DNA from 2 places in the Vagococcus sp. QWL-13 genome. Region 1 is predicted to be linked to the other one. Evidence: predicted binding sites of a transcription regulator. Region 1 holds the regulator's gene; the other holds the start of a gene.
The links. The regulator LexA, encoded in region 1, represses DNA repair genes until DNA is damaged. The targets are predictions, from matches to a motif close to CNAACANNTGTTNG.

Region 1 (11,701 bases):
AACTTGATTCAGATGAATTCTGAAACTGACGCATAGAAAGAGGGAATTAAAACTTATGTTATTGGCACAAATCAATGATACAGCATTTAAATTATTTGGTCTTGAGATTAAGTGGTACGCTATTATCATTGTCACAGGTATTATTTTAGCGGTTTGGCTTGCCGGCAGGGAGTCCAAACGTTTGGGTTACGGTGAAGAAGACATCATTGATTTTATGCTTTGGGCACTGCCGTTGTCGATAGTCGGTGCTAGACTTTATTATGTTGTTTTTGATTGGGAAACCTATGTCAGCAATCCGCTGGACATTTTCAATACACGTAGTGGAGGACTGGCGATTTATGGGGGATTGATTGCCGGGGCACTGGTCGTCTACTATTTTACTCAAAATCGTTATTATTCTTTTTGGAAATTTTTAGACATTGCTGCCCCTAGCGTGATTCTTGGACAAGCTATCGGGCGTTGGGGAAATTTTACTAATCATGAAGCGTTTGGCCCAAAAACTACGGAAGCCTTTTTAAGAAGTCTTCATTTGCCGAATTTTATTGTAGAGAATATGTATATTGACGGTGCTTTCCGGCATCCGACATTTTTGTATGAAAGTTTATGGAGTCTGGCAGGCTTTATTTTATTATTATGGCTGCGTTCCAGAAAAGATTTATTGCTTCAAGGAGAAGTGTTTTTCAGCTACATCATGTGGTATTCTTTCGGACGTTTCTTTATCGAAGGCTTGCGGACTGATAGTCTCTATCTGTTTGGTGAAATCAGAGTGTCCCAGTTGTTGTCAATCATTCTTTTTGCAGGTGCACTGGGAATGATGATATACCGGAGAAAAGTGGTAAAACCTCCTTATTATAATTTAAAAGGAGTGAGGTAATGGCCAGTGTTCAAACAGTGTTGTTCGATTTTGACGGCACATTGGCAGATACCAATCACCTGATCGCCCAATCCTATCTCCACGTTTTTGAAAAATACCTTCCGGGTCGTTTCCAGACGGAAGAATCTGTGAGACATTTTAATGGTCCCTCCTTGGAGGAAGTTTTTTCCAGCTTGCTGCCTGAAAAAACTGACGAAATGGTGGCAACTTATCGCGAATTTAATCATGAAAAGCATGACGAATTGATTCAAGAATTTCCTGACGTGGGCGAAGTGCTTGATGCGCTTAAAAAGTCAGACATTCGATTGGCAGTGGTCTCAACTAAAAACAGCTTTATTTTAAAAAGAGGGTTGGAATTGTTGAAAATCAAAGAGTATTTTGACCTGATTTTAGGCGGTACAGATTATCAGAAAGTCAAACCTGATCCTGAATCTCTCTGCCTTGCCATGACGAAACTATCCTCTGCTCCCGCTGAGACAATCATGGTCGGCGACAACCCTCAAGATATTGAGGCTGCTAACCGGGCAGAGGTGCGCGGGATATTTGTCGAGTGGTCGCGCAAGACTTTAGCAGAAGTGACGCCTTATAGACCCTATCAAACGGTCAAAAGTATGGTAGAATTACAGGAGTGGATTAACTCACAAAATAACGGAGGTAGAGTATGAAGCAAAAAATAGCTGTTTTAGGAACTGGTTCATGGGGCTTGGCTTTAGGCAACACTTTGGTCGAAAATGGACATGATGTCATGCTTTGGGGCAGAGAAGTCGATCAAGTAGAAGAACTCCAGCAATACCAAACGAATAAAGCCTATCTCCCTGAAATAGTCTTTCCAGAAGAGTTGAGAGCAACCACTGAGATGGCAGACGCTATAAAAGACGCCGATGCTGTTTTATTTGTTGTGCCTACGAAGGCCATTCGAGAAGTAGCGGTTCAATTTCGAAATGTGTGTCAAAATCAACCAGTTATCATCCATGCAAGTAAAGGTTTTGAACAAGAAACGCACATGCGGATTTCTGAGATACTGGCGCAGGAAATCCCGGAAAGTATGAGACGGGATATCGTAGTTCTCTCAGGACCAAGCCATGCAGAAGAAGTAGCTGTCAAAGATATTACTACCATCACAGCAGCAAGCAAAAATCTTGAGTATGCAGAATATGTCCAACAGTTGTTTATGAATGATTATTTCAGAGTCTATACAAATGATGACGTTATAGGGGTTGAGACCGGTGCAGCATTGAAGAACATCATTGCTCTCGGGGCTGGTGCGATCCACGGACTTGGTTTGGGAGATAATGCCAAAGCAGCTATCATGACCCGCGGATTAGCAGAAATCACCCGTTTGGGAGTGGCTATGGGCGCAGATCCTCTAACGTTTATCGGGTTGAGCGGATTTGGCGATTTAGTCGTCACTTGTACCAGTGTCCATTCGCGAAACTGGCGTGCAGGCGATATGCTTGGAAAAGGTTATTCGGTGGATGACATCTTAGCCAAGATGGGCATGGTTGTCGAAGGAATCTCGACCACTAAGTCTGCTTATGAGCTGGCAAAAGAGCTCGGTGTCGAAATGCCGATCACTGAAGCAATCTATCAAGTGGTTTACGGCGGGAAAAAAGCAGACGAAGTAATCCGTAGTATGATGTTAAGAGACAAAAAATCGGAAAAAGAATTCTAAAAAATGTCAGTAAAAGGAGTATGAGATGAAGCAACGTGTGAAAAAAGCGATTATTCCAGCGGCGGGTTTGGGGACCCGGTTTTTACCGGCAACTAAAGCAATGGCAAAAGAAATGCTGCCGATCGTTGATAAGCCGACGATCCAATTTATTGTTGAAGAAGCACTAGAGTCGGGGATCGAGGATATCCTGATCATCACTGGGAAGGCTAAACGTCCTATCGAAGATCATTTTGATGCCAATCTGGAACTGGAAATGAATTTGAAAGAAAAAGGAAAAACTGACTTGCTCGCAAAGGTGGAAGCCACCACTGGTTTGAATCTCCATTTCATGCGTCAGTCACACCCGAGGGGATTAGGTCATGCGGTTTCTTTAGGGAAGGCTTTCGTAGGAAACGAACCCTTTGTGGTGATGTTGGGAGACGATCTAATGTCGGATAAGGTACCTTTGACCAAACAGCTGATTGATGATTATGAAAAAACAAGAGCATCAACAATCGCAGTGATGGAAGTCCCTCATGAAGATACTTCAAAATACGGGATTATCAATCCAGAGCAGATGGTTGGAAAAGGTTTGTATAATGTGAAAAATTTTGTTGAGAAGCCTGATCCTAAAGATGCTCCAAGCAATTTGGCGATTATTGGGCGCTACTTGTTAACACCGGAAATTTTTGACATATTGGAAAATCAAAAACCGGGTGCAGGAGATGAAATTCAGCTGACAGACGCCATCGATACTTTGAATAAGACTCAGAGAGTATTTGCTCATCAATTTACCGGCAAGCGTTATGATGTGGGCGATAAATTCGGCTTTTTGAAAACAAGTATTGAATACGGTCTAGAGCATCCGGAAGTCAAAGACCAGTTGCGCGAGCTCATTATCGACATGGGAAAAGAACTGGAAGCACAAGATAATAAAGCAAAATAATAAAAAACTTTCTAACTTTTTGACTGAAGCCAAGCTCAAAGGTTAGAAAGTTTTTAATTTATCAGCAGTGATATTCCCGTTGTCTGTTTCGTTGTTGTTTTCGATGACTAGTGTAGCGGTAGCTTGCTTCATCCCACATCATGATCAATATGAGAAAAATAGGGACGACGATCAAGAAGGCTGTTTTCAAACCTAGGTTGCCAAGAAAAATACCTATCAACAATACAAAAAATAAGAAAAATAATCTTCTGATACTTGTCATTTTTTTCATCCTCCTGTACAAGAACGTTTGTTCTGTTTTTATTATACAAACAAACGTTCGCTTTGTAAAGAAGTTTTTTAAAAGAAACTACGGTACAGTCCCACAACTTTTCCTAAAATCGTGACATTTTCAAGAATAATCGGCTCAAGAAAGTCATTTTCAGGTTGAAGGCGAAAATAGTTTTGTTCTTTGTAAAAAGTTTTACAAGTGGCTTCTTCCTCATCAGTCATGGCGATCACCATTTCCCCATTGGAAGCATGGGTTTGTTTTCGGACGATTACGTAATCGCCGTCAAAAATCCCCGCATTAATCATACTATCGCCACGGATTTTCAACATAAATAGCGGACGGGATTCATTTTTAAACTCTGGCGGGATTGGAAAGTAATCAGAAGCATCTTCTACGGCTAAAATCGGTTCTCCCGCAGTAACAGTCCCCAAGACAGGCATCACATCTGCTTGAATCCCCAATATTTGCAAGCCTTCAGGGGTAACTTCAATCGCTCTAGGTTTTGAAGGGTCCCGTTGGAGGAATCCTTTTTTTTCTAGTCGGGAAAGATGTCCGTGGACAGTGGAAGTGGAAGAAAGGTCCACAGCTTCTCCTATCTCTCTGACGGTTGGCGGATAGCCGCGCTTATCCACTTCTTCGTATATGTATCTCAAAATCTTGATTTGTCTATTTTCTTTTTGTGTAGTCAACTCATCGCCTCCTATAAAGAGTAGTTACAAAGAAAGTGTAGCATACTCTTAATGACAAATCAAACAAGTGTTCGCTATTTTATGGTGGGCTTGTCAAATTAAGTGCAATATTCATTATAGTATTGGTTTTGTCCTGTTTTCTTATGATAAAATATTAAGAGAATATTAGTTTAATTTTTAGGAGGAGAAAAATGGAAAAGAATACATTGTTGAAGCACAAAGAGGAGCCTATATTTCGGTGAAAAGTGGCACTAAAATTGAAATAATCGATTTGAATGAGCTTTTCATAATCTAAGAAAGCCGTTAACACAGCCTGCAGCAAAGAATTGACAGCAGACTCCAAATGTTTACGAAATAATTCGTCTAAATCACCTTTATTGATTAGTGTTTCCATAATTTCTGTAGTAAAATTGGGCATGAGAAAGTCCTCCTATAAAATTTCTGTGTCGCAACTTTAATTTTACAGAATGGACTTTCTTTTTTACTACCCTAAATTTCTATTTACACAAAATATTTTACGCTATCAACTCTGTTTTTAAATGAACATGGAAATGTTGAATAATCATTAATAGGTATTTATTTTAAATCTAATTTTAAGCGTCTGGTTATCCAATCTATACAAGTAGCAAACCAATTTTCAACTTCTGGAACAATGTAATCAGTAGTAAATAGTTTAGCAGAAGCTCGAGTTGCTAAAGATAGACCATGTCGTCCAGACTCAAAAATGTGAGATTCAAATTTTATGTTATGTCTTGCTAAACTTTCACAATATTTCAATGTGTTTAAGACAGGCACAGCAGAATCATTAGCTGTATGCCAAATAAAAGTATCAGAAGTAAATGAGTTAATTTTTTTAGAAGTATCATATTCTTCCGGATTATTGATAGGGAAATCAAAATGTGAAAAATCATGAGGCCACCCAAATTCAAACCCAGTAACGGGATAGCAAAGAATAGTTCCTTTAGGTTTGAAATTAACAGTTTTCTGCTTGTTCTCAAAAGTATACCAACTTGATGAGTATGAAGCTGCTAAATGTCCGCCAGCAGAACACCCTAAAACAAAAATATTATTAAGATCAATCTGCCAGTCAGAATTATTTTGATGAATAATTTCAAACGTTTTTGCAATTTGTAATATAGTGGTATTAAAAAAATTTGACTTTAATCCATTTTGCATAGTTGTGTAATTTAAGACAATTGCTTGAAAGCCTTGTGATAGAAAAGCTAAGGCGATTGGTTCTGCTTCTCTCGAAGATAAAAACTCATATCCACCACCAGGACAAATAATTACCGCAGGTAAAGGCTCTTGTTCAATTGAAGTATTTTTTCTTAAAAATATGTCAATTGAACTTGTAAACTTTGAGTCCGGTATTTCTAAGGCCATATTGATAATTTGCATTTATTTTTTCTCACTAGTTTCATTTTCATATCCAAAAATTCTAATTAAAATTGCTGTTCCAAATACAGCAATAATAAATGTTCCTACGAATACATAAAGATTGAAATCAATTCCATTTGGGCTAATTGAACTTAATAATCCAAATATTCCACCAGCCACACTAAAATATACTGCTTTGGTAATCCCTACAAGTGCTCCCGCTAAACCTCCACCAATGCATGATAATATTAGAACTTTTTTGTATTTAAGAGTAATTCCATATAATGTAGGTTCAGTGACTCCAAATAAAGCAGAGATAGTTGCAGCAGTTGAAAGCTCACGTAATTTTTGGTCTTTTGTTGTAATTAAAACACCTAAAGCAGCCCCTACTTGACATAAAATAGAAACACCTAGCATAGCCATTAGAGGATCACTACGATTTGCCATTAAGCTGTTTATTACAAATGGGATTAATCCCCAGTGTAAACCAAAAACAACAAGTAGTTGCCAGAAAGCCCCGATTAATAATCCAGTAATGGTAGGGCTTAGATTATAAATCCACAAAATCGCTTGGGCGATAGCCGAACCAACATAAGTTACTAAAGGACCTACAGCGAGGAAGGTGATAATTCCAACACTAACTATGGTCAATAAAGGGACGATGATCAGTTGGATTGCTATAGGTAAATGCTTGGAAAAAAAAGGTTCGACATTACTACACAACCATGCAGCTACAATAATAGGAAATACGGAGGAAGCGTATTTCATTAGAATAATTGGAATCCCCAAAAATTCTAGATTATTTGTTTCCAGAAGACTAACAATCTCTGGGTGAACTAATGCTCCACCTAAAATCGCAGGAATGTATGGATTGGTATTGAATTTTTTTCCAGCAGAAAAACCTAGAATGACAGGGAAGAAATAAAACAGACTATCTGCTAATGCATTTAATAATACATAAGCTCCTGATTCTACAGAAATAAAATTAAAAGTGGTCACAATTGAAAGTAATCCTTTGAGAATCCCAGCAGCTCCTAATAGGCCAATGACAGGAGTGATTGTGCCAGTTAAAGTTTGGAGTAATTTCATAACTGGGGTTAGTTTAACATCATTTTTAGTACTTGTTTCTTCAGATACAGAATTACCTAATAATTTTTGTACTTCTTTAAATACAGCTTCTACTCGTGGACCAATCACTACTTGATATTGCCCACCACTCTGAATGACATCAATAACACCATCTAATTGCTTAATCGTTTGTATTTTCGCAATAGTTTCATCGTTTAAATAGAAACGCAGACGTGTTACACAGTGGATAACTTCATTTATATTTCGTTGTCCACCAATATTGTCTACAATTTTTTTTGCTAATTGTTTATTCTCCATCTTCATCGTTTCTCCTTTATGAATATCCTTAGAGATATATTTTATTGTAGAATTTCTGTAGTATTAGCGATATTTTTTTGTAATTCTTTAGCAATAAATTGACCAATCATTTTTCCTCCGTTAGCAGAAAAGTGAAGATGATCACCACAATCAAAAGTTTTTTCTAACAATTGAGGATTATTATGATTTGCAATAAGTTTAGCTAGGTCAATCGTAGTTGAATGATTTAAAAGCCAATCATTTACTTCTAAACGAATTTTTTCTTTTTCCATATTCCAAGCAGCTTTTTCATGATTAATTGAATCGGCAAAAGGAGGAATGGTTAATCCGATATATTGAATGTTATTAGCAGAAGCTTCATTATAAAGACGTTGGTATCCATCAATCATCTGTCTAGCCGAGGGTAATTCTGAAATAGGACTTCCTGTTCCTGGATGAAACAGATCATTCACTCCAATGAGACTGAGTACAATATTAGGATGATAACTAATAATATCTTCTCTAAAGCGATTGATTCCAGCTGCTCCAAAGCTGTCGCGCCATTGTGAATCTGCTGTTCCGTGCAATAATAAACGATTACCAGAAATCCCTGCATTAAAACCCGTAAAAGGTAAATCAGTTTCATATAATATTTTTAGAATATTATCACTGAAATAGGCTTGATTCGTTAAAGAATCTCCAAAAAAACCGATGGACATAGTTTGTAAATCTACTTTATTTGTTTCAATAACAACAGAAGTCAATCCATAAACGAATGTTGTTTCTTTTTGTATATTCGTATGAACAATTTCTTGAGAAAATAGGTTTGCAGAAGTGGCTAATAAATTCTTTTCATTACTAACTTCTATTTCAAAAAATAAATCTGCTCCCTGAGGTATTTCTAAAACGATAGAATCTGTCCAAAGCTTTTGATATGTGGGTATAGTAAATTTTTCCTGAGCATTTAACGTTAATGCTATTGTATTCGTAAAATCATGAGTTAAGCTAACTTTAATACTTTCTATTTTTAAAGGAACTGGATCGTATTGATTTGAAAGTTCTACGCGTATTTTCTTTCCCGCTAAGTTTTGTTTAATTCGTAATCGTTCTGTCTTTCCATTTGGTTGGAAAGATAAATTATGGTAATTAGAAAATACTTGGTGCCATGCAATTACTTCCATTTAATTCCCCTCAAATTTCATCCGTTGCTTTCATCTGATCATTGTAACCAATCAACCATGTCAAAATAAATGAAAGTGTAAAAGTGCCTAAATGTGTAATCAAGTAACTATAAAAATTTCCATCTATTCCTTTGTCAGGATTAATAAATGATGCAAAACCAACCAGTCCACCAGCAAAACCATAATTTACTAAACGTAATGCGCCAGCTAAAGCACCTCCGAGTATATTGGCTACTGTAACCATATAGAATACTCGTTTATATTTTAATAAAATTCCATAAATTGCAGGTTCACCAACGCCACATACTTGAGATACTGTTGCAGCAATCCCTAATTGTTTCAAGTCTTTCTTCTTAGTTTTTAATGCTACTGAAAAGGCTGCTCCAGCAATACCCATCATTAAAACAGATGAAAAACCATTCATCATACTATAACCATTCACTGTTAATTCATTGACAATAATTGGAATTAGGGGCCAATGCATTCCAAAGACTACTAGAATTGGGAATAATGCGCAATAAATAGCACCACCTATAATGGCATTGAAATCAAAAATGGCTGCAATCCCATTTGCTAATCCATCACTAATTAATGTTATAAATGGACCAACAATTAATAATACAAGAATACTTAAAAATAAGATTTCTAAAATTGGTGAAATAATAGAACTAATGACATTGGGAATTACTTTTTTCAAGAATGATTCAACATATTTCCCTAGCCATGCAGCTACTAAAATGGGGAAAACAGAAGAGACATAGTTCATGATAGGAAAATCAATCCCAAATAAGACCATATAGGGAGTTTCACCAGAAGCAATTGCTACAATTGTAGGATGAATTAGAATGCCTCCAACAACAGCAATTGCTATTGAATTAGAACCTAATTTTTGAGCCGAAGTGAATCCTAGTATAACTGGAAGGAAATAAAAGATTCCATCCGCAACAGTATTGATTAACATATAAGCTTGTGAATCTCCAAATATTATTGAAAAACTCACAAGAGCAGCTAGTAAACCCTTAGCAATACCCGCACCAGCTAATATTCCAATGATTGGAATCATTGATCCAGTAAGCACACCAATAAATTCATTGAACCCATTTTTTATTTTCTGCAAAATAGGTTTTTTTTCATAAAGAGTACTTTTTTCAGATTGCATTGAATTTTGATGGTTTGTTTTTCCTAATTTAGCAGAAACAGCTTCATACATATCAGTTACTTTATTGCCCACTACTACTTGATATTGACCTTGAGCTTCAATCACACTAATAACACCATTCATTTTCTTTATTGACTCTGTATTCGCTTGCGAAGAATCATTTAAATAAAATCGAAGTCGTGTAATACAATGAATCACCTTATCAATATTGTCTTTTCCGCCAACATTTTCAATTAAATCTTTTGCAAAACTTTGATATTCCATATGGCACCTCTTTCAATTTATTTAACCGGTTACAAAATATAATATATTTGTTTAAACATCTTGTCAACTATTTGTTTAAACAAGTTTTAAGATTTGAATATTACTTGAAAATATGTTTAAACTAATATGTGGATGATGGTATACTGGATTTGAAAGTAGAAAATACTGAAAAGTGTTACTAAACGAGAGAGTTAAAATAATATTTTTTTAAGTAGAACTTCTCAATATGTGAGATTTATGAACGATTAATTTATTCAATAACTTTAGAAAGAGGTTTTTTTATGGCAGGTACAAAATTTGAGAAAATTTATAGTGTGTTGAAAGAAGAAGTACTTTCAGGACTTTATAATGACACGATGCTCTTACCTACGGAAATGAATTTAGTTGAAAAGTTTGGTAGTAGCAGGAATACAATACGTAGGGCAATTCAACAATTGAATGAAGAAGGTATAGTTTATAGTGTAAAAGGACGAGGAGTTGTAATTTTAGAAAGTACGAAATTAGATCAAATGTTTTTTAGAATGGGAAATTTTCAAGGTTTAAAGGCTTTATCAACTGAAGATACTGTTACCACTGAAACTATTATAAATAAATTTGAAGAGGTAACTATTGATAAAATTCTAGCAAATAATACTTCTTTTCCAATAGGTGAAAGAGCCTATTATATTGAACGCATTCGCAGAATCAATAACAAAGCTATGATGTATGATTGTAGTTATTTTAAAAAAAGTATAGTTCAAAATTTAAATGAAAAAATTGCTGTGGGATCTATTTATGAATACATTGAGGATAAGTTAGATGTTAAAATTGCTGCTTCAAAAGCCATAATGAAAATTAAATCTGCATCAAATAAGGATAACAAACTTTTAGATTTAGGGGAAAATAATTGTGTAGGAGAAATGGAGAATCATGTCTACACAGACATGGGGAAATTATTTGAACATACTCTAATTAGGTATATACCTAATGAATACGCTTTGGTGACCTTCAATCAAAGAAGAAATGAGGTGTTCGAATTTGAATCGACTACACCTTCTATTACCACAATGGAAAATTAAAATTGTTACTTTAAGTTACGATGATGGACAAGTGTTTGATAGAAGATTAGTTAAAGTATTAAATAAGTATGGATTGAAAAGTACATTCCATTTATCTTCTGGAAAGCTAGATACGGTAGCGTCAAGAATTATGTGTAAATAGAAAAGTTCATCCGGTCCTATGTGCTAAAACATTGACTCTAGTGTATCTTGAATTTCTTTGAACACTTTGTGGACACGACCTAAAAATGTTTGATTATAATTATTAAATTGAGAAACCAAGAATCTTTCTAAAGATTCTTCATTAGGAAATTGTTCTTTTCTCTTTGTATATTTTTTCAGTTGTTTATTAAAGCCTTCAATCAGATTAGTCGAATAGATGGTTCGTCTGATGGAGGAAGGAAAATTAAAAAATGTTAATATGGCAGGGTTTAGGAGTAGCTTAACCACTCTTGGATACTGCTTTTTCCACTTTTCAGTCATTCTGTTTATTTGCTTGATGGCTTCTTCTTTTGAATCGGCTTGATAGACGTGTTTAAAATCACCACATATTTCTTTTCTATCGCTTACCCGTACTTTATGTGCAATATTTCTAGCGACATGAACACAGCATTGTTGAAACTGGGCGTTAGGATAGACACTGTGAATACTATCCCTGATACCACTTAGACCCTCGGTCACCACTAATAAAACCTCTTCTAACCCACGGTCTTTTAAATCTTGAAGGATCTCTTTCCAAACAAAATCAGACTCTGTTGGAGCAATCGTAACCCCTAACACTTCTTTGGTCCCGACTAATCTGCTGCTAATCAATGTAAACTGCCTCTTTAGAAACAGTTTGTCGCTTTAAGGGAATGTGAGTCACATCCATAAAAATGACGGAGTAA
Region 2 (11,701 bases), 1.4 Mb from region 1:
AAGCGCTCATTTATCAGCCTCTTTGCCCTTCAACACTAGCTGAGTTTCTAGGCAAATACCGTTTTTCATGAGGTCTGCTCAGATTCAAAGGATTAAAAAAGCTGAGGATGTTTCCCTCAGCTTCTGATATTACATGTCATCTTTCGCCCGGAAGTAGTAGGACTCGATACGTTTAAATGCCCCCGGTTCCACTTGTTCCAAAGCAACTCCGATTTCATCAAGTGCATCTTGATAGCGATAGTCTTCGGAGAATAAAATCATACTCTTCTCAATCGCTCTTTCCACCAGCTCATGGGAATGACGGTAACGGTTTGCATATTGCAGCATCTGTTCAGTCAATGCCGCGCTGTCGATCAGCTCTTGTGTTTTTTCTTCCAGCAAGGCCAAATCCTCGTTGCACAACGTGACCAGCTTCTCGATATAATCCATATCAATGCGAATGCGGTTCAGCTCCCTGACCAACTCTTCCACTCGGTCAGATGCCACAAAGAAAAACTCTAAGTAATCCTGAGGAATTCCCGGCAAACGTTGCTTGTCCACTTGACGTTTTAATGTCTTCAGTTCAAATTCGTAACCCTCGATTTTGGAAGCTGCTTCCTTTTCGCCTTTACGCAAATCTTTAAGGGAAGTGCTGATCTGAACTTGTTGATTTTCCATTTCTTTCAGTATCTCAAATCCGTCACGCAAGCTCTTTTCGGCTTCACTGTAGACCACATCTTTTTTCTTGATCTGTTCATCCAGCTGAGTGATGGCCCGTCCCAATTCTTCAAGCTGTGTCTGAAAGCCGCGGGCACGGCCCAACTCGTTATTGTTCAACGTATAGCTTTGAGAAGTGTGATCCAACTCGATTAGCAGCTGACGGTTATTTTTCTCCACATGTTCCACGTAGTCGCGAACTGTTTTGACATTTGCATTGACGTAATCTCTTGCCTTGATTTCGATCTCCATTACCTCATAGAGTTCTTCGATACGTTCCTCAATGATCGTGTTGCCATTTTGCACATCGAGGACTTCGCACCTTTGCAAAGCGTTTGCCACGTCTTTTATCCGAACATTGACTTTTCGGATATCTTCGGAAAGATCGCCAGCAGAAAACTTATAGTGATCTTTGACCATTCGCTGATAGCCTTCTTCGATCTCTTTCATCTGAGCCGGGTATTCTTTGTCGATTTGCTCAAATAATGGCGGGACCGCCAAAATGATTTGTTCCAATTCATAGGTATGATTTTCCGCCTGCTGCAAAACACTGCTGGCTTCCATCGGATCTCCTGCGGTATTCAGGGCTACGAATTGGGTGAATTCATTTTCTATCTTCGTGACTTGCTTGCGGATCTCGTCAATTGCAGGACCAAATGTTTTCGCTTCTTCCTTGACCTGTTGTGCGATTTCTTCGTACTTATCCAGAGCTTCCTGCACTGCCAGAGAATTACGTTCTTCGCTGGTTTTTAATTCTCTTAAGCCTTCCCGGATTTCTTCGACTTCCTGCTCCATCTTATCCATAGTTTCATAGGCATCCTGGACCACGTCCTTGACTTTGATGAAACGGAAAGTTTCATTCAGATTTTCCACTTCGAAAATCTTGCTTTCCAACTCTGCGAACGAGGCTGTAGAAATATCCGTCCAACGCTGATTCCATTCGCGGAAAGTATTTTGACTTTGCCCGACCAGATGCATTTTTTTGATTTCTTCGATTTCTTCAAACACCGGCAGATCGAATAAAGCAATCTTTCGCTCTTCCAGTTTATCTAATTTTTCTTCATTTTTTCGTTTTAGCAAAACTGCTACGATATAAAAAATAGCAACCACGACAATAATGGCGACAAACACTATTAAAATTGTATTGATGTTGGCTTTCATGCATTTTCCTCCGTGTAGGTTCTTCCCTGTAAAAATAATTTATTAACTATCCATTTATTTACGTTAAATAATCCGTATAAAAACAGTTACCTGTAATTTTCATCTATCTTCGATTGTAACATATTTTTATTAGGCAATCACCATTTATCTTATTTAAATTTCACTTATTACCACTTGATAATTCTACCACAAAAACATTTAAGATTTAAGAGTGAATGTCAATTTAACACAATTCTTAACTTTAGTTGGGTATCTCACTTTGTTGCCGCAAAACAGCTCTGATTTTTTCTTCCGGACCGTAATTTTTTTCCCAACTTTCAGGTTTCAACACTTTGCCTGTTTCAGGATGATAGTGAACCTGTCCATCGGGAAATAATTTTCCCATGTTCGCCTGATGGACTATTTTGTGAAGCGGACGGGGGTCCACCCCCATCAAGACAAAACTGCCGTAGGTAAAATACAATAAGTCAAGCAGGGCATCAATCTGATGGATCAGCTGATTTTCTTCTCCTCGATACTCTTCCTTATTCGGATGGTTCTTTTTTATTTTCGTTACAGCTTGATCAATATCCTGATGCATTTGTCTCACCAACTGGTCAAATGCTTCACTCTCTCCCTGGGCAGAAGCATATAAGAACTCCACCAGCTCCTCTACTTTAAATCCTGCTCTATCACTGGCCTCTTTACAATCTAATCTTTTAGGTCTGACATTTTCAGTCGGGTGAAAAATCTTATGAAATTCAGTTGCATAAATAAAGCCGTCATCAGCCACAAACTATTCTCCTTTCAATAAACCAAAATACTTTAATGCATAGACGATACCATCGTCATCGTTACTTTTTGTGACAAAATCAGCCGCCTCTTTGACACTCTGCTCCCCGTTTGCCATTGCAATCCCAATACCGGACCCTTGAAGCATTTCAATATCGTTGGTACTGTCGCCAAAGACCATGACCTCTTCCAAAGAAAACTGATGGTACTTTGCCACTTGACTAATCCCAGCAAGTTTATTCCCGCCTTTTGGAAGGATATCTACACTTAAAGCATTTGACCGTGTTACATGATGATCAGGAAAACATTGGACCAGTCGCTCAGTTTCACTGTCGTCAGCCAACATGACACATTGATAAATCGGTTGGACGGGCAGTTTGATTACGTCCAGTTCGTATACGGGAGTCTTTTTTATCTGCTCCCTCACCCATTCTTTCACTGCTTTCTGATTAGAATGCCCAAATTTTGAAAATATCTTTTTGAGCAGAAAAAATGCTGGCTGTTGGGAAAATTTAAGCAGCCGATCCCCTTCAAATCGATTCCGGCCACCCAGCAGTATTTTCCGGTTTTCTTTCTTAGCAAATAAAACTAGCTGAAAGACAGCTTCCCTTGTAAACGGGCGGGCAAAATAGACCCGTTCGTCAGAAAAGGCATACTGTCCATTGTAAGCCACAAGCACGTCGACCTTCAGCCCTTTTATTAAGTGGGCTATTTTAATAGGACTGCGACCTGTAGCGATTCCGCAAAAAATTCCTTGTGCTCTCAATTCATCAATTGCTGCTCTGCTGGAAGCCGACATACTGCCATCGCTTGTCAAAAGCGTGCCATCAAGATCAAAAAAGACCGCTTTAATCATCTCAACACCCTCTATTTTTAAAAATTTTCATTTATCAAATCAGTTAGAATAAACCCATTTGTTCTGGATTTAAATCATCATAGGTAATTCCTAATATTTCCTTTAACCGCAAACAATTTTTTGCCGCATGGCCACCGGAATTATTATTGAAAATCACTACGACTTTTCGTGCGCTTGCCTCTAAATCTTTTAAATTTTTCCCAAGCAGCAGCAATTCTTCATCTGTATAGTCATACAATGTACGAACCTTCCGCCAATCTTGGGTTTTATCCTGCCACCCCACTGTGTTGCGTCCATGCAGCCGCACCAAGACAAACTCCGGATTAGTCACAACAGGAAGAAAGGGCACCGAGTAGTTAGGCACTTGCGGTTCATCGACGATTGTTAAATGGAATTGATGTTCCTTCATGAAATTCACCATAGACGTATAGTACCGGTTGGAATACCATGAATGATGACGAAATTCCACCGCCAATGGCAATCCGGCAAAAATCCTTCTTAACCTTTTTAAATAAGTGATATTCTCCTGAGTACAATCAAAATATGGAGGAAATTGACATAAAATCCCGGCAAGTTTATTGCTTGTCACTAAGGGCTGGATACTCTCAAAATAAAGCTGGTACATTTCTTTTTCAGACTTGAAAACCTCTGACCACTCTTTATGTAAAGTCATACACTGATGTGCTTTGATTACAAATTGAAAGCCGGCAGGGGTATCATCCACCCATCCTTGTACCACTTCTTTGCCTTTGATACCATAAAAAAAGGTATCCAACTCTACAACCGGTAATTTTGATGCATACAAAGGCAGTGTCACCTTTTTTTCCGCTGTTAATGTCTGATGTTCAGACCATGTAGTCAATCCTAATAACATAAAAATTCCTCCTGCCTCTCTAGTTTACACAATCCGCCCCGGCTTGGCAAAAAGATGGGAAAAAATTTTTCCCATCCAATAACAACCCTGTGATATGATAGAAACACACGATCAAAAAGGAAGAATGGACATGAAAAAAATTTTAGTTTTGCATACAGGCGGGACTATCGCAATGTCTGAAGACAGTGCCACCGGTGCCGTTTCAGTCACACAAATAAATCCTTTGCTGCAGCAGTCGCTGGTGCTGAATACAGAGACTCATTTGCAAATAGAGGATATTTTGCATTTGCCTTCACCGCACATCACACCGGAACACATGCTCATGCTTAAAAACAGGATTCTCAAAAGCATTGAAGAAGGCTATGACGGGGTAGTAATCACTCATGGCACGGACACACTGGAGGAGACTGCCTATTTTCTAGACATCACTATCGGTAAAAAAATACCGATCATTGTGACCGGCGCTATGAGATCCAGTAATGAATTAGGGTCTGACGGTTTGTCAAACTATCAGTCAGCCATCCGGGTCGCATCCTGTGAGGAAGCACAAGGCAAGGGAACACTCGTCGTGATGAACGATGAGATACATACCGCCAGATATGTTACCAAAACACACGCTACCAACGTGGCAACATTTCAATCACCTACCTTTGGACCTGTAGGACTGGTGACAAAGCATGCCATTCGTTTCTACCAGCAATTATTAACCCAAAATAATTTAGATGTCCATGCAGTGGATGGCGTAATTCCGATCATGAAAGCTTATGCCGGAATGGGAGACAGCCTAAATCTTCTCGCCAGTCAATCAATCAACGGTCTGGTCCTTGAAGCACTTGGCGCAGGAAATCTCCCGCCGAAAACGTTACCTGCGCTTGATAAACTGTTGGCAAATAAATTACCCATTGTTTTAGTTTCAAGGTGTTTCAACGGCGTTGCTGAAGGGGTCTATGATTATGAAGGGGGCGGCAGACAGTTAAAGCAAAAAGGCATCATCTTTTGCGACAGCTTAAACAGTCAAAAGGCGCGTATCAAACTATTGGTTGCCTTGAATGCCGGACTCTCACATTCAGAACTGGAACGCTTCATGATGAATCAAAGTTGAAGGTAGTTTTTCCTTGAGTGGCAGCTTACTTTTTGATTTTTGCATTCTTTTTGAAACAATACAAAAAACATCTGTACCTTTCAACTAACGGCGAATACTAGACAAACAGCAATTCTGAGTTCAGCTCAATTAAAAAAGACAAGCAAAAAGCCCTTAATCTAAAAACGATTAAGGGCATCCGACTCTTTTATAAAAATTCGACTTCAACAGTTTCTGTCAAAATATCTGTATAACTGTAGGACACTCGGTCACAGGAGTTCTCATCGGCGTCTAAGTCCACAATAAACACAGCCGGATAAGTCTCTGTCAAGACTCCGCAATGTTCTGTTTGGCGCTTTCTCCCCGTTTGCGCAGTCAACATAATTCTGCTTCCTACTCTTGCTTCCATTTTTTGCTTGATTTTAGACAAAGATTCTGGCATCCAATTCACTCCTTACCGAAAAAGTATACCATAAAATTCACAAAAGCTCAAATTTTAACACAGTTTATTTTCCTTTGCAACTATTTTATGAGTAAATTAAATTATTTAAATAATTTTCTTATAATAGCACATTTTTCCCGCTATAAAATTAAGAAAAATCAACAATTCATATGTTCTCTAAGTTTGCGTTTAACCCGGTCCAAGGCATTTCTAACCTTCCCCAATGAACAATTCAGCTCTTTAGAAATTTTTTCTTTGCTCTTTCCCTCAACATAGTGACGGAATGCCAATCTTTCAAAATCTGAAAGCTGTGAATCAAAGGTTTGCAATTGATCCCGTATCAAAACATAATCAAGGGCGACGAGTGCATCATTATCTTCCCGGACTAAGAAAAAGTCGCCGCCTTGCGCAATTTTCCCTTCCAGCGAAATAGCTTGCACATCTATTTTCCTTTTCAAAGCATTTTGTCTGCGAATAACACTGAAAATATGGCGCTGAAAATTCATTTTAAAAAAATACCCGAAAGAAAGACCTTTATCCAAATCATAAGATTTTATCGAATTGTAGCAAACGATTTGCCCTTCCTGCAGCCAGTCATCGTGATCGTAGCCTCTTAAGTAATACTCCTTTTGCAATTTAAAGATGATCGGCTGATATTTTTTAAAAATCTGCTCGAAAGCGTCTATATTCCCATGTTTCGCAGCTATGATTAATTCCCGATCTTTGTTCTTCATACTCCACCCCCAAAAGTAAGGAACCGCTTCCCGTTTTTCATCAATCATAGCACAATCATATTATAAATAACATATATTTATTGAAATGAATTAAAATTATTTACTATTCATGCGGAACTACATTTAAATTAAATAACTTTTATATGCGTAATAAATAATTGCATTAAATGATTATTTTTTGCAATATGGTATAATAAATCAGAGAAGATTATAGAAAGGGGGCCTCCCATGGCAACCAAAGATATTAATGACTATCTGCAGCAGAGCATCCGAGGCAAACCTGAATTACTGTCCGACGAGAAAAAACAGTATCTAGGCATCTTTCGTGAAAGAATTTTTCTAGTCATGACCGGAAAAGACATGAAAAACAGGAACTATCAGTTATTTTTTAAACAACTGCTCAAAAACAATCCCGGCGGTCAAATCAAAATAAGTGTTCACATTGATTCTTCGGTAAGAATGACTTATATTTCAATTGCACAAAATTTTAAGATTCCATTTACCCTTGTGGATACAGACCATGAAAACACTTCTGCTTCCATCGGGTTAGTCTATCATTTTGATACAGCCGTCAATGAGCCTGTAATCGAAATCGAAAAAAAATATCATCTGATGAAAGACTAAAAATGTTTCACAAAAAGATTTTTAGAGTAATACCACGGCACCCCAAAACAATATTGTTTTTGAGGTGCTTTTTTTAGCCAATTCTTATGATTACAATGGTAAAACAATATTATGAAAAGTTTTCGGCGCCAAGTTAGTCATAGTGATCCCCAATAATCTCACTTGAAAAATTTCATCTCCGCTCATCATACTTTGCCAAATATTGAAGGCATGAAAATATATTTCCTCTTCTGTATCTATAAATTCATCCAAAGTTTTCCTCTTGGTTTTAGTTTCATAGTCGGTCGACCTTACCTTCAAAACAACTGTCTGACCATGCTTTTGATTTTTAGTTAAAGATTTCGCAACATCACGGGCTAATTCTCTAAGATGAAAAATAACTTTAGCTTCATCCCGGACAGGTTCCCGGTAAGTCTGTTCCCGGCCGATAGATTTTCGCTCCCGGTTGGGATTGACAGGTGACAAATGTACTCCCCGAACCTTTCGATACAGTGAGTAACCCATCTTGCCAAAATGATAAATTAGATCCATCTCATTCCACTGATACAGGTCCTCTCCAGTATAAATCCCCAGTTGATGCATCTTAGGGACAGTTTTTTTCCCCACACCGTAAAAATCTTCTATAGGTAATTTCTTTAAGAAATCAATGGCTTCTTCCGGCAAAATCACTGTTTGCCCAGCTGGTTTATCAAAATCAGAAGCCAATTTTGCTAAAAATTTATTGTAACTAACCCCCGCAGAACAAGTCAAGTCCAGTTCTTTCCATATATCCTGCTGAATCATGCTCGCAATTTTTATGGCGCTGGTTGATTTTATTTTGTTATTTGTCACATCCAAATAAGCCTCATCCAATGACAAAGGCTCAATCATATCTGTGTATCTTTTAAATATTTTTCTGATTTCAGCAGAAACCTTTCTATAATAGTCCATCCGACCGGGGATAAAATTTGCGGAAGGACAAAGTTCGTAAGCTTCTCTTGCACTCATAGCAGAATGAATGCCAAACTTGCGGGCCTCATAGTTCGCAGTCGTCACTACCCCTTTGCCGCCAGTATCTTTAGGATGTTTAGCAATAACTAGAGGCTTCCCCCGCAGTTCCGGATTATCCCGCTCCTCTACAGAAGCATAAAAAGCATCCATATCGATATGAATAATTTTTCTTGAAAAATCATTTTGCAGAGGAATCTCAAAAAAGCCGGACATTTTCTCTCCCCACCCTTCCTATTACTCCATTTTACAAAAGTATATCACGAACATACATTCCCTTGCAAATGATGGTTTTTACGATTATAATGCAAACGTATAATATTTTTGTTTGTTAATTAGCAAACGTAAATGTTTTCGTTCCTGTTTAATATTTTCTATTTATATAATACGTACAAATGGATGCCAAAAAAGTCAGAAGGTTTAATATAAAACGAAATTTTCAAATAATTGAAAAGGAGTGCTTAAAAAATGACACAGCAACTTTTAGACCAAATCAAAACAATCAGTGATGGATACAGCAAAAACAATGGAAACTATCTTTGCAGCTACTGTGATTCCATTTTCAACGAAAAAAAAATATACCCTTCTGAAGGCGAATTGCTCACCGCAAAAGGAGCGATTGAAAGACATCTATTAACAAAACATCAAGGGAATTTTTTAGCTCTTATGGAAAAAGGACACAAAACACTGGGACTCACTGACATTCAATTACAGATACTTTATTGTTTCCATCAAAATATTTCTGACAAAGACATCGCAGAAAAATTCAATATCACACCTGCAACGGTCAGAAATCACCGCTTCAAACTGAATGAAAAAAAGAATCAGGCAATTCATTTACTAGGCTTGATGACTATCATGAATAAAAACTTGGAGGAAGAAAAGTTGGGTATCCAAACATTTGATCAGCGCTTCAATATTTCAAAACAAGAAAGAGAAAAGGCATTACAAACCTTCATCAATCCTGAGAGCAAACGAATCACAACTATGCCGCGAAAAGAAAAAACAAAAATCATCTTGCTTCAATATATTATGGGATTTTTACCCAATGAAACTTACTCGGAACAGGAAATTAACCTCTTTCTAAAAAATCACGTTGATGACTTTGTAAGTGTGAGACGCTACTTAATCGACTACGGTTTTCTCGCCAGAACGAAAGACGGTAAAACCTACTGGAAAATATAAAAAACTGACGGAAATCAGACACAATATCTGATTTCCGTCAGTTTTTTTCAACTCTGCTGATTTATCGTCATGACCCGTACGGGAATCGAACCCGTGTTACCGCCGTGAAAGGGCGGTGTCTTAACCGCTTGACCAACGGGCCTAAACTACGGAGAAGGAGGGATTTGAACCCTCGCGCCGCTTTCGCGACCTACACCCTTAGCAGGGGCGCCTCTTCAGCCTCTTGAGTACTTCCCCAAAAACAAAATGGGCCTAAATGGACTCGAACCATCGACCTCACGCTTATCAGGCGTGCGCTCTAACCAGCTGAGCTATAGGCCCCAAAAAAACAAAAAGCGGGTGACGAGAATCGAACTCGCGACAACAGCTTGGAAGGCTGTAGTTTTACCACTAAACTACACCCGCAAAATAGTGGATGGCTCAGGACAGAATCGAACTGCCGACACACGGAGCTTCAATCCGTTGCTCTACCAACTGAGCTACTGAGCCAGTGAACGGTTCCGACGGGAATCGAACCCGCGATCTCCTGCGTGACAGGCAGGCATGTTAACCCCTACACCACGGAACCTTGATATAATTGCGGGAGTAGGATTCGAACCTACGACCTTCGGGTTATGAGCCCGACGAGCTGCCAGCTGCTCCATCCCGCGCTAATGTTATTAAAGGAGGATAAGGGATTCGAACCCCTGCACGCTTTTACACGCCTGACGGTTTTCAAGACCGTTCCCTTCAGCCAGACTTGGGTAATCCTCCATTTTATTACTAATGACCCGTACGGGAATCGAACCCGTGTTACCGCCGTGAAAGGGCGGTGTCTTAACCGCTTGACCAACGGGCCAGACTTACAGTATGAAAATCAGTGGGCCTAAATGGACTCGAACCATCGACCTCACGCTTATCAGGCGTGCGCTCTAACCAGCTGAGCTATAGGCCCCAAAAAACAAAAAGCGGGTGACGAGAATCGAACTCGCGACAACAGCTTGGAAGGCTGTAGTTTTACCACTAAACTACACCCGCGTAGTTTAATGTGCCCAACGGTTCCGACGGGAATCGAACCCGCGATCTCCTGCGTGACAGGCAGGCATGTTAACCCCTACACCACGGAACCTTGATTCAATTGCGGGAGTAGGATTCGAACCTACGACCTTCGGGTTATGAGCCCGACGAGCTGCCAGCTGCTCCATCCCGCGCTAATGTTATTAAAGGAGGATAAGGGATTCGAACCCCTGCACGCTTTTACACGCCTGACGGTTTTCAAGACCGTTCCCTTCAGCCAGACTTGGGTAATCCTCCGAAATATGATTATGGACCTTGTAGGACTCGAACCTACGACCTAACGGTTATGAGCCGTTTGCTCTAACCAACTGAGCTAAAGGTCCAAATACACCAAGTAGCATAATTAAAAATCGCGGCGAAGGGGATCGAACCCCCGACCTCCCGGGTATGAACCGGACGCTCTAGCCAGCTGAGCTACACCGCGTTATTAAAAAACAAATCGGGAAGACAGGATTCGAACCTGCGACCCCTTGGTCCCAAACCAAGTGCTCTACCAAGCTGAGCTACTTCCCGTACTATTTCAAACGCACCCAAGAGGAGTCGAACCCCTAACCTTCTGATCCGTAGTCAGACACTCTATCCAGTTGAGCTATGGGTGCATATCACTATCAATTACTGCTATGCCGAGGACCGGAATCGAACCGGTACGGTAAAAACTTACCGCAGGATTTTAAGTCCTGTGCGTCTGCCAGTTCCGCCACCCCGGCTGGTCGTCATTCTTTCTTGAAATAAAGCGGAAAACGGGGTTCGAACCCGCGACCCCCACCTTGGCAAGGTGGTGTTCTACCACTGAACTATTTCCGCAAGATACTATGCCGGCTAAAGGACTTGAACCCTCGACCCTCTGATTACAAATCAGATGCTCTACCAACTGAGCTAAGCCGGCTCCTTTTTTCCTAATATGCGGGTGAAGGGACTTGAACCCCCACGCCGTTAAGCGCTAGATCCTAAATCTAGTGCGTCTGCCAATTCCGCCACACCCGCTCGTAGGTTAATGACCCGTACTGGAATCGAACCAGTGACCCTTTGATTAAAAGTCAAATGCTCTACCGACTGAGCTAACGAGTCTTATGAAATGGAGGTTAACGGGATCGAACCGCTGACCCCCTGCTTGTAAGGCAGGTGCTCTCCCAGCTGAGCTAAACCTCCAATATGTTTAAAAAAGCGTGGCAGCGTCCTACTCTCACAAAGGGAAACCCTTCACTACCATCGGCGCTAAGAAGCTTAACTGCTG

Region 2: the regulator LexA is predicted to act here: its motif matches at 8,490-8,503, upstream of dinB (DNA polymerase IV).

Annotation. Positions count from the first base shown of each region.
Region 1 covers NZ_CM178746.1:1,032,989-1,044,689, forward strand. The annotation lists gene hprK (HPr(Ser) kinase/phosphatase) at 1-36, shown strand, start outside; gene lgt (prolipoprotein diacylglyceryl transferase) at 56-874, shown strand; gene ppaX (pyrophosphatase PpaX) at 874-1,539, shown strand; gene AC4PHI_RS04870 (NAD(P)H-dependent glycerol-3-phosphate dehydrogenase) at 1,536-2,546, shown strand; gene galU (UTP--glucose-1-phosphate uridylyltransferase GalU) at 2,572-3,471, shown strand; gene AC4PHI_RS04880 (hypothetical protein) at 3,533-3,733, opposite strand; gene lexA (transcriptional repressor LexA) at 3,811-4,431, opposite strand; partial or broken gene AC4PHI_RS04890 (IS256 family transposase) at 4,712-4,849, opposite strand; gene AC4PHI_RS04895 (alpha/beta hydrolase) at 5,008-5,829, opposite strand; gene AC4PHI_RS04900 (PTS transporter subunit EIIC) at 5,830-7,194, opposite strand; gene AC4PHI_RS04905 (GDSL-type esterase/lipase family protein) at 7,236-8,354, opposite strand; gene AC4PHI_RS04910 (PTS transporter subunit EIIC) at 8,365-9,777, opposite strand; gene AC4PHI_RS04915 (GntR family transcriptional regulator) at 10,059-10,835, shown strand; gene AC4PHI_RS04920 (polysaccharide deacetylase family protein) at 10,780-10,977, shown strand; partial or broken gene AC4PHI_RS04925 (IS256 family transposase) at 11,001-11,701, opposite strand, start outside.
Region 2 covers NZ_CM178746.1:2,395,466-2,407,166, forward strand. The annotation lists gene AC4PHI_RS11235 (septation ring formation regulator EzrA) at 130-1,857, opposite strand; gene AC4PHI_RS11240 (pyrophosphohydrolase domain-containing protein) at 2,099-2,629, opposite strand; gene AC4PHI_RS11245 (Cof-type HAD-IIB family hydrolase) at 2,633-3,484, opposite strand; gene AC4PHI_RS11250 (DUF72 domain-containing protein) at 3,528-4,358, opposite strand; gene AC4PHI_RS11255 (asparaginase) at 4,489-5,460, shown strand; gene AC4PHI_RS11260 (Veg family protein) at 5,648-5,881, opposite strand; gene AC4PHI_RS11265 (sigma-70 family RNA polymerase sigma factor) at 6,040-6,615, opposite strand; gene AC4PHI_RS11270 (DUF1694 domain-containing protein) at 6,844-7,239, shown strand; gene dinB (DNA polymerase IV) at 7,330-8,442, opposite strand; gene AC4PHI_RS11280 (DUF2087 domain-containing protein) at 8,695-9,411, shown strand; tRNA gene AC4PHI_RS11285 (tRNA-Glu) at 9,482-9,553, opposite strand; tRNA gene AC4PHI_RS11290 (tRNA-Ser) at 9,561-9,648, opposite strand; tRNA gene AC4PHI_RS11295 (tRNA-Ile) at 9,659-9,732, opposite strand; tRNA gene AC4PHI_RS11300 (tRNA-Gly) at 9,746-9,816, opposite strand; tRNA gene AC4PHI_RS11305 (tRNA-Phe) at 9,828-9,900, opposite strand; tRNA gene AC4PHI_RS11310 (tRNA-Asp) at 9,907-9,979, opposite strand; tRNA gene AC4PHI_RS11315 (tRNA-Met) at 9,989-10,061, opposite strand; tRNA gene AC4PHI_RS11320 (tRNA-Ser) at 10,075-10,164, opposite strand; tRNA gene AC4PHI_RS11325 (tRNA-Glu) at 10,178-10,249, opposite strand; tRNA gene AC4PHI_RS11330 (tRNA-Ile) at 10,272-10,345, opposite strand; tRNA gene AC4PHI_RS11335 (tRNA-Gly) at 10,358-10,428, opposite strand; tRNA gene AC4PHI_RS11340 (tRNA-Asp) at 10,447-10,519, opposite strand; tRNA gene AC4PHI_RS11345 (tRNA-Met) at 10,529-10,601, opposite strand; tRNA gene AC4PHI_RS11350 (tRNA-Ser) at 10,615-10,704, opposite strand; tRNA gene AC4PHI_RS11355 (tRNA-Ile) at 10,717-10,790, opposite strand; tRNA gene AC4PHI_RS11360 (tRNA-Met) at 10,818-10,891, opposite strand; tRNA gene AC4PHI_RS11365 (tRNA-Pro) at 10,907-10,980, opposite strand; tRNA gene AC4PHI_RS11370 (tRNA-Arg) at 10,993-11,066, opposite strand; tRNA gene AC4PHI_RS11375 (tRNA-Leu) at 11,089-11,174, opposite strand; tRNA gene AC4PHI_RS11380 (tRNA-Gly) at 11,200-11,271, opposite strand; tRNA gene AC4PHI_RS11385 (tRNA-Thr) at 11,281-11,353, opposite strand; tRNA gene AC4PHI_RS11390 (tRNA-Leu) at 11,370-11,451, opposite strand; tRNA gene AC4PHI_RS11395 (tRNA-Lys) at 11,463-11,535, opposite strand; tRNA gene AC4PHI_RS11400 (tRNA-Val) at 11,544-11,616, opposite strand; rRNA gene rrf (5S ribosomal RNA) at 11,632-11,701, opposite strand, start outside.